Regions from separate parts of the Paenibacillus woosongensis genome, predicted to be linked through region 1. Evidence: riboswitches for the same ligand, from Rfam matches in the RefSeq annotation. Region 1 holds a riboswitch; the other holds the start of a gene.

Region 1 (6,274 bases):
ATCCAGCAGCGCCGGAATGCTGGCCGCCTCTGGCAGCGCCTTTGCGGTGTCATTCAGCCGGGCATACGCCTCGACGTCTTCCTCCGTCAACAAAGGTATCCTGCCGATCACGACGTGTTCATCCGCCAGCACAGCATCCGCGATTTGTTGAAATAGCGCGCCATATCTCCGAATGGTCGATTCCTTAAATAAATTGCCAGGATAAGCAATATGAATCAGCGGTTGACCTTGTTCAACCCTCACATCCCAGTGAAGCAGACCTGGTCTGCTGCTTTCATTCCGGCCATAAACCGCCTCCAGCTCGGGAATGGGGCCAGTAATGCCCTCAATTTCCTCTAACGGCATACTGGCCGCCTCAGCCTGAACAAGCCTGTCCGCAATTTGCTTATACAGGTCGCAAAATTGACTGTGGCTCTCGAGTACTATCCTTACTGGCAGCAGATGACCCCGGCTGCATCGAACGCCGAAGATCAACTCCTGCTCACCCGTCATTCTATGCAGGAACACGCAATAGCAGGCGATCATCCATGCCCGCAGCTCATCCGTACCCCTTAGCACAGCGTTCAGCTGTTTCATATTTAAATCCAGTGCATAAGTCGTTTCGCGCAGCTCTCTGATCTGTCCGTGTTTAGGAAAGTCGGTGTACATATCCAAACCGGACAACGGAGGCTTCAGTTCATCCAGCCAATACTGTCTGCTCTGTTGCGTTACCAGTATGGTATTCATCGTATCTACTCCTTCAAGCGATCTCTCTATTTAACAACCAGTGAGCCTGGCCCGTTATGCCTGGAACAACGCCGTGCTTATAATTTCAAACCGGCGACGAGCTCCTCCAGCTTATCGGAAATCTGATTCAGTTGTTCAGCGGCATTGACAATTTTATTGGAGGAATTCCGCTGCTCCATCGCCCCCGCTTTGATCTCCTCGGACACGGCCGCATTACGCTCAGCCAGTTCAGCAAGCTGCTTGATGGCCGCCGTGATTTGTTCCGTCTCCGCCACCATTTCCTCGGTAGCCGCGGATACCTCCTGAATTTGACTGGTTACCGCATCGGTAGCCGATAGTATCGAGCCGAACAGCTCTCCCGTTTCTTGGACAATGCCGATGCCGACCGCAACATTATGCTCACCCTCGTTGATTGCCTGGACGGCCTGAAGGGTCTCTTGCTGAATATGCCGGACAAGCTCAGCAATCTGTTCCGCTGATTTCGCGGACTCCTCGGCCAGCTTCTTGACTTGGTTAGCAACCACGGCGAAGCCGCGGCCTTCTTCCCCTGCCCGGGCAGCCTCAATGCTGGCATTGAGGGATAGGAGCTGCGTCTGCGTGGCAATCTGCGTCATGACCTGGACAATTTCCTCAATTTCGCCTGAGCGCTTATGCAGCTGCTCAATGGAATCGACCGAATTTTTGACCGATTTATGTATGGAGCCCATTTGCGTCATGACCTTCTCTACTTTATCGCCGCCTTGCTCGGATTGCTCCTTCATCTGCATCGCCGCTTCCGATACAGCGGAGGTATTACCGGCAATCACATTCGCTCCAGAGGCGATATCCTCCAGAGAAGTGGCGCTCTCCGTAATCGATTTGCTTTGGAGGGATACCTTCTCGGAGATTTCTTCGATATTATTCGTAATCGTAAGTGAACTCTCATGATTATCTTCCACGGTAGAGAACAACACCTTGGATTGCTCTGCGGATTGGATCGACACATCCTTAATCGTCGCTACCAGACGGTTGATGTTGCTTACCGTGGAATTGAATTTAGCATTGATCTGGCCAAGCTCGTCCTGACTCGTCTTCAGCTGGACGCTGAAGTCCCCTTGGCTCAGCTTGTCCAGCGCGGCCATCAAATCCTTCACCGGGGCAAAGGTTCTTCTCATCAGGACATATTGCAGAGTAAGGATAACCAGCAGGGTTGCTCCAAGAGCTATCGACGCGTATTTAAGCAAACTCTGCTGTCCTTGCATAATCAAGCTTGCATCGATGTCCATTCCCATGTAAGCAATGACATTTCCTTGTCCGTCCTGGAACGGAAACAGCACCGTCAGCCATGTTCCATAATCGTCTTTATACGGCTTCGTATAAGTGATTGTCTTCGTTTGCATCATCTCGCGGACGCCCTGCACATGAAAATCCGGCTGTTCCAGCAAATCCCCCAAATGAAGGCCTTCCTCCGCAAACATATCGAGGATGAAACTAGGGAAAGCAATCATTAGCGTCTTATTGCCATCCACCAGTTCGGAACCGAATATATATCCTTGAGCGACATTCGGATGGGTGGCCGACAGTTCATCGAACAGGAGCGTCAGCTTCTCTTGAACAGGCGATTTGGGGTCTGTATTGCCCATGGCTTCGGCCACCTCGTCGGCGGTTACCTTTTTGCTCCAGGCTTCCATAACTTTAAGGGAATCGTTTCTTAACTGGTCCGTCAGAACTCCGCCTTGAATGTAGAAACTGGAGGCGATTAATATGACTCCCGTCAATATGATCGATAGACTCGTCAGCAGCACGTTTTTGGAAACAATGCTCAATTGTGTTAACTTTCTTAAAAAACTTGGTAGCTTCATGGCAATTCTCCTTCTCCTTCTCTCTGGATAGATCGATTAGATGTCCTATTTCCTTGCTTTAAAGCAAAAAGTGAACTACAGCGTAAAAGCAACCATAGTTCACTCATTTACCGCAGACACCTGCATGAAAAGCTGCCCTCGCTGACAAGGAGCATGAGAGCTCCTGCAGAGGGCCAATTCTGGCTTTTCTTATTGCAGCTGGCTGACATTTCTCCGATTGGAGAGTAAGTCCCTATAGCTTTGCGTCACTACCTTTCGATAGCTTTGCCGAAAAAATAAGAATATGAGATTAAGTCCTTTAGATGGAATATACCCAATAATAAGGTCGATATTACTATATAATTCAATACTTTTCCATCGAAAATAGCATTTTTTACGCATTTTTTACAAAACTAGTTCTTTAGACCCCCTACCTTTTCTCACGAAAAGTTCATATTTATACCATTCTCTGAAATGCATTCTCCTTTTCAGCTTACTGTCCGAGGCCGCTCTAGCCGGCTAATGCCTGGAATATGCAGTGTTGACCACTGCGGGCGTAAATGCTCTATTTGGGCTACAACGACGGTCATGTCGTCATGAATTACATTTTTCTGGTAGCGAATGACGGACTCGAGCAAATGATCCGCCATTTCCTGCGGGTCCTCCGTCTTCATCTCCAAAATAAGCCGCTTCATCCATAGTTCCTTGTTAACCGCGTAACCCGGCGCGTCATAAATGCCGTCCGTCATCATAATAAGCGTATCTCCGGGATGAAGCTGGACCGTTACCAGGTCGATGTCGATCTCTTGAATAATCCCAATGGGTAAATTGCTTGCCGATACGGGAATTACCTCATTGCCCCGTTTGATAAAGCTAGGCGAAGAGCCAATCTTCATAAATGTCGTCTTGGCCGTATATTCATCGATCAGCGCCATATCCACTGTGGCATATACTTCGTCCGGGGAACGCAGCATAAGTATCGAATTCACGGACTTAATGGCAATGGTCTCATCCATGCCGGATTGCAGAAGCTGTTCCAAAATATTGAGAGCCGTGCTGCTCTCCTGCCTTGCCCTTTCCCCATTGCCCATGCCGTCGCTGATGGCCACCGCAAAGGTGCCATTGCCCAGCTCCATGGCGCTGAAGCTGTCCCCGGACAGCAGGTCACCGCCTTTGGCCGTTCCCGCTACGCCGGTGACGATTTCATATGTTTTCGCCGACCCGAACGTTACCGTCGCCAGTCCCTCCTTGGCCCTGTATTCCGTTTCTCCGGTCACTGCAATATGCTCGCCCAATATATCAGATAACAGCGGAGCGATAATCTTGCGGCACTCGTCGAACCCACGGGTATAGGCATGCACGATTTCGATCTCCACATTCCCCTGGTCGAGATTGATGATATCGATGCTATAAATGGACAGCCCGAGCTTCTCCAAAGCCTCACGGATTTGCTCCTCCTGCCGGTACATCGCTTGTCCCTCCCGTTTAATCTCCTTGGCCAAGTCCTCCATCACTTGGGAGACGCCCGATAATTGCTCCGCTACGAGCTGCCGGCTGTCGTATATTTGCCGTTTCCACTGCATATCATGTTGATACAGATCGTATTCCCGCTTCATGAGCTCCAGTACTCGCTCCGTCTTGGAGCATAGTTTACTCCAGTTCGCCGGCAAATCCCGTTTGCTTAAGTCCGGCTTCTCCTCCACGGCAGTCATCATTTCCGTCATAAACTTGTAAGTTTGATAGAATTTCCCGTCCCAGCAGGCATTTTTGCGAAAACAAGAGGCACAGGCTCCCTCGGTGACGGCGTTCATGAAATGGTCGAGCTCCTCGTTCCGCTTCGCCATGTCGCCCGAACCGGCTGCTTGTCCAAAGCTACGGGACAGCTGCTTGAACACTTTCGAGAACTGCGTAACCCGTTCCGCTGTTATATCCCGCACCCGTTTGGCGTACTCATGCTGTGTTTTGGTATGATCCTGGGTGCCCGGCACATACCTTGCGATCATCTTGAAGACGCTGCCCGGCGTCAACAGAAACAGCAGCACGGCCGCACAGCTCTCCCAAGTCGAAGCGATAATATCCTTGGAACCAGTCAAGTACACGGATAGTATGGAGGAGCCAAGCAGCATGCCAAAGCCGACTGCCCACTTGCGCCCCTCCCGCAGCATGCCCGCCAGCATGCCGGAAAAAGCCAGCAGACTCATTTGGTACAGCGCCGCCATATTGGCCAGGCTTAGTATGAGCCCCGTGACGACCCCAACGGATGCTCCTAGCGAGGCTCCGCCTACCAATGCGAACAGCAGGATTAAATATCTGGATAGAATATGCTCTGCCGATAATCCGTAAATCTCCCATCCGACGAGTCCGGTCATGACCGAGGCCAGCATAATGACGAGACATAATATTTCTTCGTTGCGCAGCTGATAGCTTTTTTTACGGAAAGTGAACAGGGGAATCGCCTGCATAAATACCAGCGTCAGAACAAAGCTTAATACCGCATCCATAACAGTCATCGTTAAGGCATACCAGGTTAGCGATGGACCGATTACGGTACCGAACAACCCCACGATAAAGGTTGAAGTGAACACCATCAAAGGCGCATAAGTCAGCTCCGCCCGCTCGAAGGCTTCCATCCCCCGAAAAACCAAGTAAAAAATCAGCAGCTCCGCAGCGATACTTATAACATGATCACCAGACCCGAACAGGGCTCCCGCAAGGATGGAAGAAGCAATGAGAATCGCGGCATCCCGGCGCAGGAATATCATTACAGCAAAAAAAGCGGCTGCAAACGGAGACAATTCGTCCAAAATCGCCGCCCTGCCGAGCAAAAAACCCATCGTCAGCATCAGCAGCAGCCAACGGTTTGCCGCAAAGAATTCGCCTGCTCTGTTCAGTCCGGGAATTTGTCTCCATTCCCTCCACCAAGGTTCCTTCACCTGCTCTTTCATCCTTCTCGTTCCCGGGAAAGCGATGACATTCCATTTTCCTCTCATCCTGGCACCACCCTTTCTAAGTTTTTAGGTATGTCCCATTATAGGGAGCCGTCCTCGGAAAGTTTGTCACATATCGGAGCGGATCAAAAGAAATTTCCGACAAATTGAGAGGGATTTATAAAGCGGCGCGAATGTAGGCCCATCCTAAACTTGCGGCTCTACAGGGGTTCCTATGTTCGCACTTGGGCAGCGAAACGGAGAGCCTATCATCTAGCGATTCCTCATGAGATAGCTGGAAAAGGGTAATAACCTGTCGGTAAAAAAATGAAGACGACAAAAAAACTGCTCTTGCCCGCGAGGGAAAAGAGCAGTTTAAAAATAAAAACCGCAGGCTATCCTTCCGCCTGCGGTATACATCATTCATTTTCAAGAAAACTACATACGCTTGGCTCCGCGGCCTCCGCGTTTGCCCTCGGTGTTCTTCTTTAACGAAGAAATGCGCTCTTCACTATCTTTGAGGAAGCGGGACATTTTATCTTCAAAAGAAGTTTTGCCGGCTGGGGGCTTGAATGAACGCCCTCCCCGTTCACGGTTAAATCCGCCGCCGGGACGATCTCCCTCTCTTCCGCCAGGACGATCCGGACGCGGTGCGCGAGGTGGTCTTTCTGCCTCTACCGGTTTGTCCACGGCCTGTTTAATAGAAAGGCCAATCTTACCGTCCTTGTCGACGTTAATAACCTTGACAGTTACAGCGTCGCCTATCTTCAGGTGATCGTTAACATCCTTGACGTAATTGTC
Region 2 (6,274 bases), 2.6 Mb from region 1:
CTTCAAGCGCTTCCTTGCTGGCAGGTGAAGTCAATATTCTACCTTTAAGATCAAGCGAATGCGGATATGTAGCCAATATTTTCCCGCTGGGATCAGTAATCGCCACGGAATTGAAAATATTCGTTTGCATTTTCAAACGATTCGCTTCCTTCAGAAGAGACGCCTCGTCATCCATGACCGTCGAGATTTCCGCCGCGCTAACGCTCAAAGTCTGCAATGTCGTATAAAGGAAGCCATCCGTCGCTTGCGCCAGCTTCTCCGCATACATCCGGTTCGTCTCCAGCGTGTTGGCAATCAGCGTCTGCTTGTTGGTGTCGTATCCGCTCAGCAAGCTGCTTATCAGCGTTAAACTGAAAGATAATAGAGCCACACAAACAATCAAATACCGCAGCGACAGTTTCATTCTTTTCATTTACGAGTCTCCCATTTCAACTGATGTAGGCTAATCCGTTGCATTCTATCATATTTACAAGTGGTTTTAAACAATGATTTTAGATAGGTCGCTGCCGCACGATATTATGATTTATTTGTTCTCTTGCAGCTTGTGAAAGTGCAGCAAAATTATGCCGGAGAACGCGCGTTGTTGATTTTGCCGATTGTCCCCGATGTTGAAGATCGGTTCGCCAAAAGCGATTTCCGTACCTACGATGAGGGGGATATACTGTGACCATCCATAGTATGATATACGACAGCAACGTCGGAAAGTCCAGCCCTAGAATGTTGAAGCCGCCGCCCAGTACATGTTATCAAGAAATATTCTGGTGTGACTAGAAAAAAGTAGGAACCCCTGAATCGGCGAGAGGTTCCTACTTTTTGTTTACCTGACCTTGAAAATAGCTACTGACTGATTCAGTTCCTCAGCCAGTTCGGCCAGGGATTGTGCCGTAGAAGCTGTTTCTTCACTGCTCGCGGCCGATTCTTCCGTAGCGGCGGAAATACTCTCAATCGAGGAGAGCACATCCGAGGATTGTGCAGCCTGCTCCTCGCTGGCGGCTGCAATCTCGGCGACTTTCTGTGCCGAATCATTGACCATGGCCATAATATGCTCAAAAGCTTCGCCTGTCTGCTGTGTGGATCTCACGCCCTCTTCGACCGCGCGGACGCTATGCTTCGTATTTTGCTGCATGCCTTTAATAATCGCAGTAATCTGTTTGGTTGCTTCGCTGCTTCGCTCGGCCAGCTTCCGGACTTCGTCCGCAACGACCGCAAATCCTCGTCCTTGGTCTCCCGCACGGGCCGCTTCAATCGCCGCATTCAGCGCGAGCAAATTCGTTTGATCGGCAATGTCGTCGATCACCTCAATAATTTCCCCGATTCGGTTAGAATCCTCCTCGAGCAAAGCCATCTGCTCATTGACCTGGTTCATTCCCGAGATCGACGAACGAACCACCTCGCCACCGTTCTGGGCAATCCTCAACGTTTGATTCGACAACTCCGATGCCTCCTCTGCACTGTGGGCTACGGAAGTAATCGCGAGGGACAACTCACGGAAAAGCTCATTCATCACTTGAGCATCGTTCGCTTGACTCGTGCTGCTGCTGGCAATTTCCTCCGTACTTGCGGAAATTTGCTCTGCGGCGGCGGAGACGTTCTCCGCCAAGCCTAGAATGCTGCTTACGGTTTCGCGAAGGCTAAGCACCATATTATTGATCGATGCGGCCACTTGCCCAACCTCATCCTTCGTATCGATATTTTCCGTCTCTGTTAAGTCGCCATGAGCGACTTTTTCCACCAGCCCGACAACACGATTTAACGGACGGGCGATCACTTGGGATATCAAATAACCGAAAGCAATACTGAGCAGCATGGCGATAATAATAATGACAAGCGTAACCGTCCGTGACGAAGCATAAAGCACATCCGTATCAATGCTAGATTGCTCTGCTCTATTTACGTTTAACGTCGCAAGACTTGTTAAATAATTGTTGAAGTCTTCACGGATATCCTCGTAATCTCCGTGAAGGTAGTCAAGAAATTGCTCATTTTTACCTTCCATTGTTAATTGAACCGCTTCATCGTAAGCGCGCTGAAAGTTTTGCCATGAGAGCTGAACGTTTTTGTACAGCTCTTCATGCTCTATTGTGTTAAAGCTTCTTGTTCCATATTCCACAATCCGGTCATCAATATCTTTTTTAAATCCATCCAATTTGACCAAATACTTATCTTTATCTTGCTGCGACTCGCTCATATGCAAGTTCAGCAAATCCGCTCTCATTTGCTGGTAGGTGATTTGGGCATTCATTACGTTCGTAATCGGCAATAAGCGATTGTCATACATCTCATTTATACTATTATTCAGCTTATCCATGTTGTTTAAGCCATAGAAGCCTACAAAGGTAACGATGATCGCTAAAACAATAAAAGAACTGATCAGCTTGACTGACGTCTTTAGATTATAAAACCACTTCATTAGGGCCACCTCATTCGATATTTTACAGTTAATTTTGCTGTGATGATGAATATTAAATATACGAATAACCGCCGTTAACATCCGTAAGCAGAGTTTGTATGTCAAGCAGCACAATTAGGGAATCCTGCTGCTGAAACATCCCTTTTAGCCAAGCCTGCTGCGCCATATGCGGCGGGAAGTTGATTCCTTCTTTAGGGAGGAACATGACCTTTTTTACTTCGTCAACGACAATGCCGATATTCTGGTTTGCTTCCTCGGTATGTATAATAATGATGCGGGTTTTCGAATCCAACTCCTTTTCTGCCTCTGAAAATATGGTATGGAGACTTATTATGGGGATCAGTTTTTCTCTCAGCTGGATCATGCCTAGAAATTCCCGGCGCGAATTCGGAATCCAATTCACCGTTTGCATCCGGATAATTTCTGATACTTCTAGGACAGGAATCCCGTAATCATTGCCGTTGATGGCAAAAACAACGTATTGTTCACTCGTCTGGCTCATTTCATCCCCCCTTCCTAAGACAAAAAACCTCCCTAAATAACGGAGGATTCCCTCGATTTCGGCAACTGGCTGGCATAATGTCATTGATTCGGTGACAAAGTAGCCCCTGTAGCTTTGCGTCCTTGCCTTTCGGCAAGTTTGCCCTTCTATTCAGTGGTCACTTCAAAGCTTCGAACAATACACTGTTCGACAATTTAATACAATTTTCAACTTTATTCGACTAAATACTACTTCTCGATTATAGTTCACAAGTACTTATTTGACAATAGTCGTTCGCACCAATATGGGTGAATAAATCTATTAAAATAGGCTTTAAGACCCAATAACATGTCATTCCTATACGCCTGTTCATATTTATGTTCTACTGAAGAACTATCCGCCGAGATTCAGTAAGTATCAGACAAAATGAAAAAGCAAAAGTCCTTAATGCAGAACTTTTGCTTTTGCTTACATGATTCACGATTTGAACATATTGACATGAATCTTAACCACAAGCTTGCGAATGGCCGCCGGCTGCTCAGCCATGCCTGGTCTATGAATATCATGCGGAAAAAATACGGCGAACATTCCAGGCTTCATCGCTAATTTCACTTCTTCATCTGAAGGCTGATACAGCGCATAGTCCCCTTCCTCATCATACGCCTGCACAGGTTGTTCTCCCTCGACTGCAGGCGACCATCCGATAATCTCCTCGCCTTCGATCAGATAATGCACATCGATATAGGCTTCATGCTTCTCCGCTGCCTGCTCTGCAAACGACTTTGCTTCCAGTTCCATAACCGAAGCATACATTTCATTGCCCCGAATCTCGACCCGCCCAGGAGACGGCAGATCGCGAATGATGCTTTGGATCGCTTCAACCGCCTCTGCAATTGCTTGATGCTCAAATTTTTGGTCTTCCTTCCAGGTTGCCAGTGAGCCTAAAATCATATCCGCATCTCCCCATAATTAATGATAAATGAGCTTTGACTATAGTAGCTTCTCGCTGACTGCCGCTGCGGTATTCTCCTTGTTGGCAACCGATTGTTCCTTCGATCTCTTGAAATATTCGGTATATAGCACGTCCAGCAAATAGAGCTGGGAAATTTTCGCCGATAAGGATCCTCCCTGCAGCGGACCTTCATTGGCTCCGCACAGCAGCGTAAGGTCCGAATACGAAGTTAGCGGTGACTTGACGAACCGTGTAATCGATATTACCGTTGCGCCGCGCTCCTTTGCCTTCTTGGCCACTTCAATATTGTCCTTGGTTGAACCTGAATACGAAATGATCACAGCTACATCCCGCTCGGACATGAGAGCCGCCGACATCATCTGCAGATGTGAATCAAAAGTGCACTCCGCCTTATTTGTGATCCGCATGAACTTGACTTTGGCCTCCATGGCCGTGATCAGTGACGAGCCCACGCCAAAGAACAATATCCGGTCGGCTTCGATCAAATAATCGATGGCCTGATCGATCTTCTCGATATTCAGTAGATTAAAAGTCTCATTCAAAGCGCTGATATTGGAAGACAGCACCTTCGATGCGACCTGGTCAATCGTATCATCCATAAGCACCTGGTCGGTCAGCTGCGGAATTTCATTGTCCACGGTAATGCTGTGAGCCAGGGCGATTTTGAATTCCTGATACCCCTTATAGCTTAGTGATTTACAGAAGCGAAATATGCTGGATTCCCCAACATTACAGGCATCCGCTAAATCCGTGATCGACATGTAAACCACGCTTGCAGCATTCTCCAGCACATAGTCGGCTACTTTCTTTTCCGTGTTCGTTAAATTGTTATACTTGGAATGAATCGAAGTAAAAATACTTAATGGCCGCAATGTCTCTCCCCCTATCGAAAAAATAGTGATGCCGCTCCAAGAACGCCCGCTTTATTCCCTAGGGAGGCTTTCAGAATTTTCACATCACGATAGCTTTCCATAACCGTTGCTTTCGTTCTGGCTTCCACAAGCCGAACCAACTCGTCCTGCTCCATAACGCCACCCCCAACTATAACGGCAGAGGGATTAAAGATATGAATGATTGAGGCTAAGCCGTAGGCAACTTCATCCACCCATGCATGCATAACTTGCTCCAGCCGACTGTTCCCCTGTTTGATCTTCTCGAACAATATTCTGCCGTTCGTACAGTCAGGGTCAACCTTCCCAGCCATTTGCACCAAAGCTGTCGTCGAGGCATATTTCTCGTAAAAAAGGGGCTGCGCCACATTGCGGCTATTGGCTCCCGCATGCGTCACGATATGGCCAAATTCAGCTGCCACGCCCTTTGCCCCTTTATAAACCCGACGGTCGATGACGATAGCCCCTCCGATCCCCGTGCCATAGGTCAAACATAGAAAATCGGATAAGTGCCGGGCAGCGCCGAAAAATGCTTCTCCAAGCGCAGCCGCATTCACGTCATTTTCAACCTTTACAGGTTTATGAAACCTTTCCTCAAGCATGTTCTTTATTCTCATACCGGTGTAATCAGGTATATTTTCGTTAGCATAGACGATAAATCCTGCTTCCGAATCAACTTGTCCTGCCGTACTGATGGCAATCGCATCAAAATTGTCATATTCCGCGAGCTTGTCCATCAATCGACTCATCACATGAGGGCCGCCTTGGCGGCTCTCCGTGGCGTACTCCTGGAATTGCTCCAGTTTTCCCTGCTCATCGCAGATGCAGAGCTTTGTATTCGTTCCGCCAATATCCGCGGCTAATATTCTCATTTTATCACTGCTTTCACAAACCGCTGCGTGATTTCCATCGGCCGGGTGATGGCAGAGCCGACAACCGCCGAAAATACGCCAAGGTCGTACATTTTCTTCAATTCTTCCGGTGTAGAAATACCGCCTTCCGAAATAACGGGAACCGATAGACGGCTCACAAGCCGCTCCACTAATTGAAAGTCAGGTAAAGCAGTGCCTCTAGTAGCATCGGTATATCCGCTCAAGGTTGTTCCTACCAAATCAAATCCCAGTTCCTCAGCCATGACGCCTTCCTCGAACGTTGAACAGTCTGCCATAAACAACTGATCCTTGTACATCTCTCTAATACGCGGGAACAACTCGGAAATCGTCGTCCCATCGGGACGGATTCGGTCAGTTGCGTCCATCGCGATAATATCTACGCCTTCATTGTACAGAGCCTCAACTTCCTTTAATGTCGGTGTAATGAACACATCCGAACCTTCGTATACCTGTTTGATAATGCCGATGATCGGCAATTGAACTGTTTTCTTGATTTCTCTAATATCTTCCACGCTGTTCGCGCGAATGCCGGCTGCTCCGCCCAAATAGGCGGCATATGCCATTCTCCCCATAATAAAGGGGCTATGGAGAGGCTCTTCAGGCAGCGCCTGGCAGGATACGACTAAT

What was found. Region 1 has a riboswitch for cyclic di-GMP ahead of QNH46_RS00270 (methyl-accepting chemotaxis protein). Riboswitches for the same ligand answer to the same signal wherever they lie in the genome.
Region 2: it holds a riboswitch for cyclic di-GMP, as region 1 does, so the genes downstream of both, QNH46_RS12065 (chemotaxis protein CheW) here and QNH46_RS00270 (methyl-accepting chemotaxis protein) in region 1, are expected to answer to the same signal.

What each region holds. Positions count from the first base shown of each region.
Region 1 is NZ_CP126084.1:53,221-59,494, reverse strand. Features, by position in the region: gene QNH46_RS00275 (non-ribosomal peptide synthetase family protein) at 1-726, opposite strand, end outside; gene QNH46_RS00270 (methyl-accepting chemotaxis protein) at 804-2,567, opposite strand; cyclic di-GMP riboswitch class I at 2,758-2,846, opposite strand; gene spoIIE (stage II sporulation protein E) at 3,035-5,536, opposite strand; gene QNH46_RS00260 (S1 domain-containing RNA-binding protein) at 5,912-6,274, opposite strand, start outside.
Region 2 is NZ_CP126084.1:2,634,891-2,641,164, reverse strand. Features, by position in the region: gene QNH46_RS12080 (sensor domain-containing diguanylate cyclase) at 1-412, opposite strand, end outside; gene QNH46_RS12075 (hypothetical protein) at 536-667, shown strand; gene QNH46_RS12070 (methyl-accepting chemotaxis protein) at 818-2,410, opposite strand; gene QNH46_RS12065 (chemotaxis protein CheW) at 2,463-2,912, opposite strand; cyclic di-GMP riboswitch class I at 2,970-3,065, opposite strand; gene QNH46_RS12060 (NanQ anomerase/TabA/YiaL family protein) at 3,369-3,842, opposite strand; gene QNH46_RS12055 (MurR/RpiR family transcriptional regulator) at 3,882-4,736, opposite strand; gene QNH46_RS12050 (ROK family protein) at 4,748-5,626, opposite strand; gene QNH46_RS12045 (N-acetylmannosamine-6-phosphate 2-epimerase) at 5,623-6,274, opposite strand, start outside.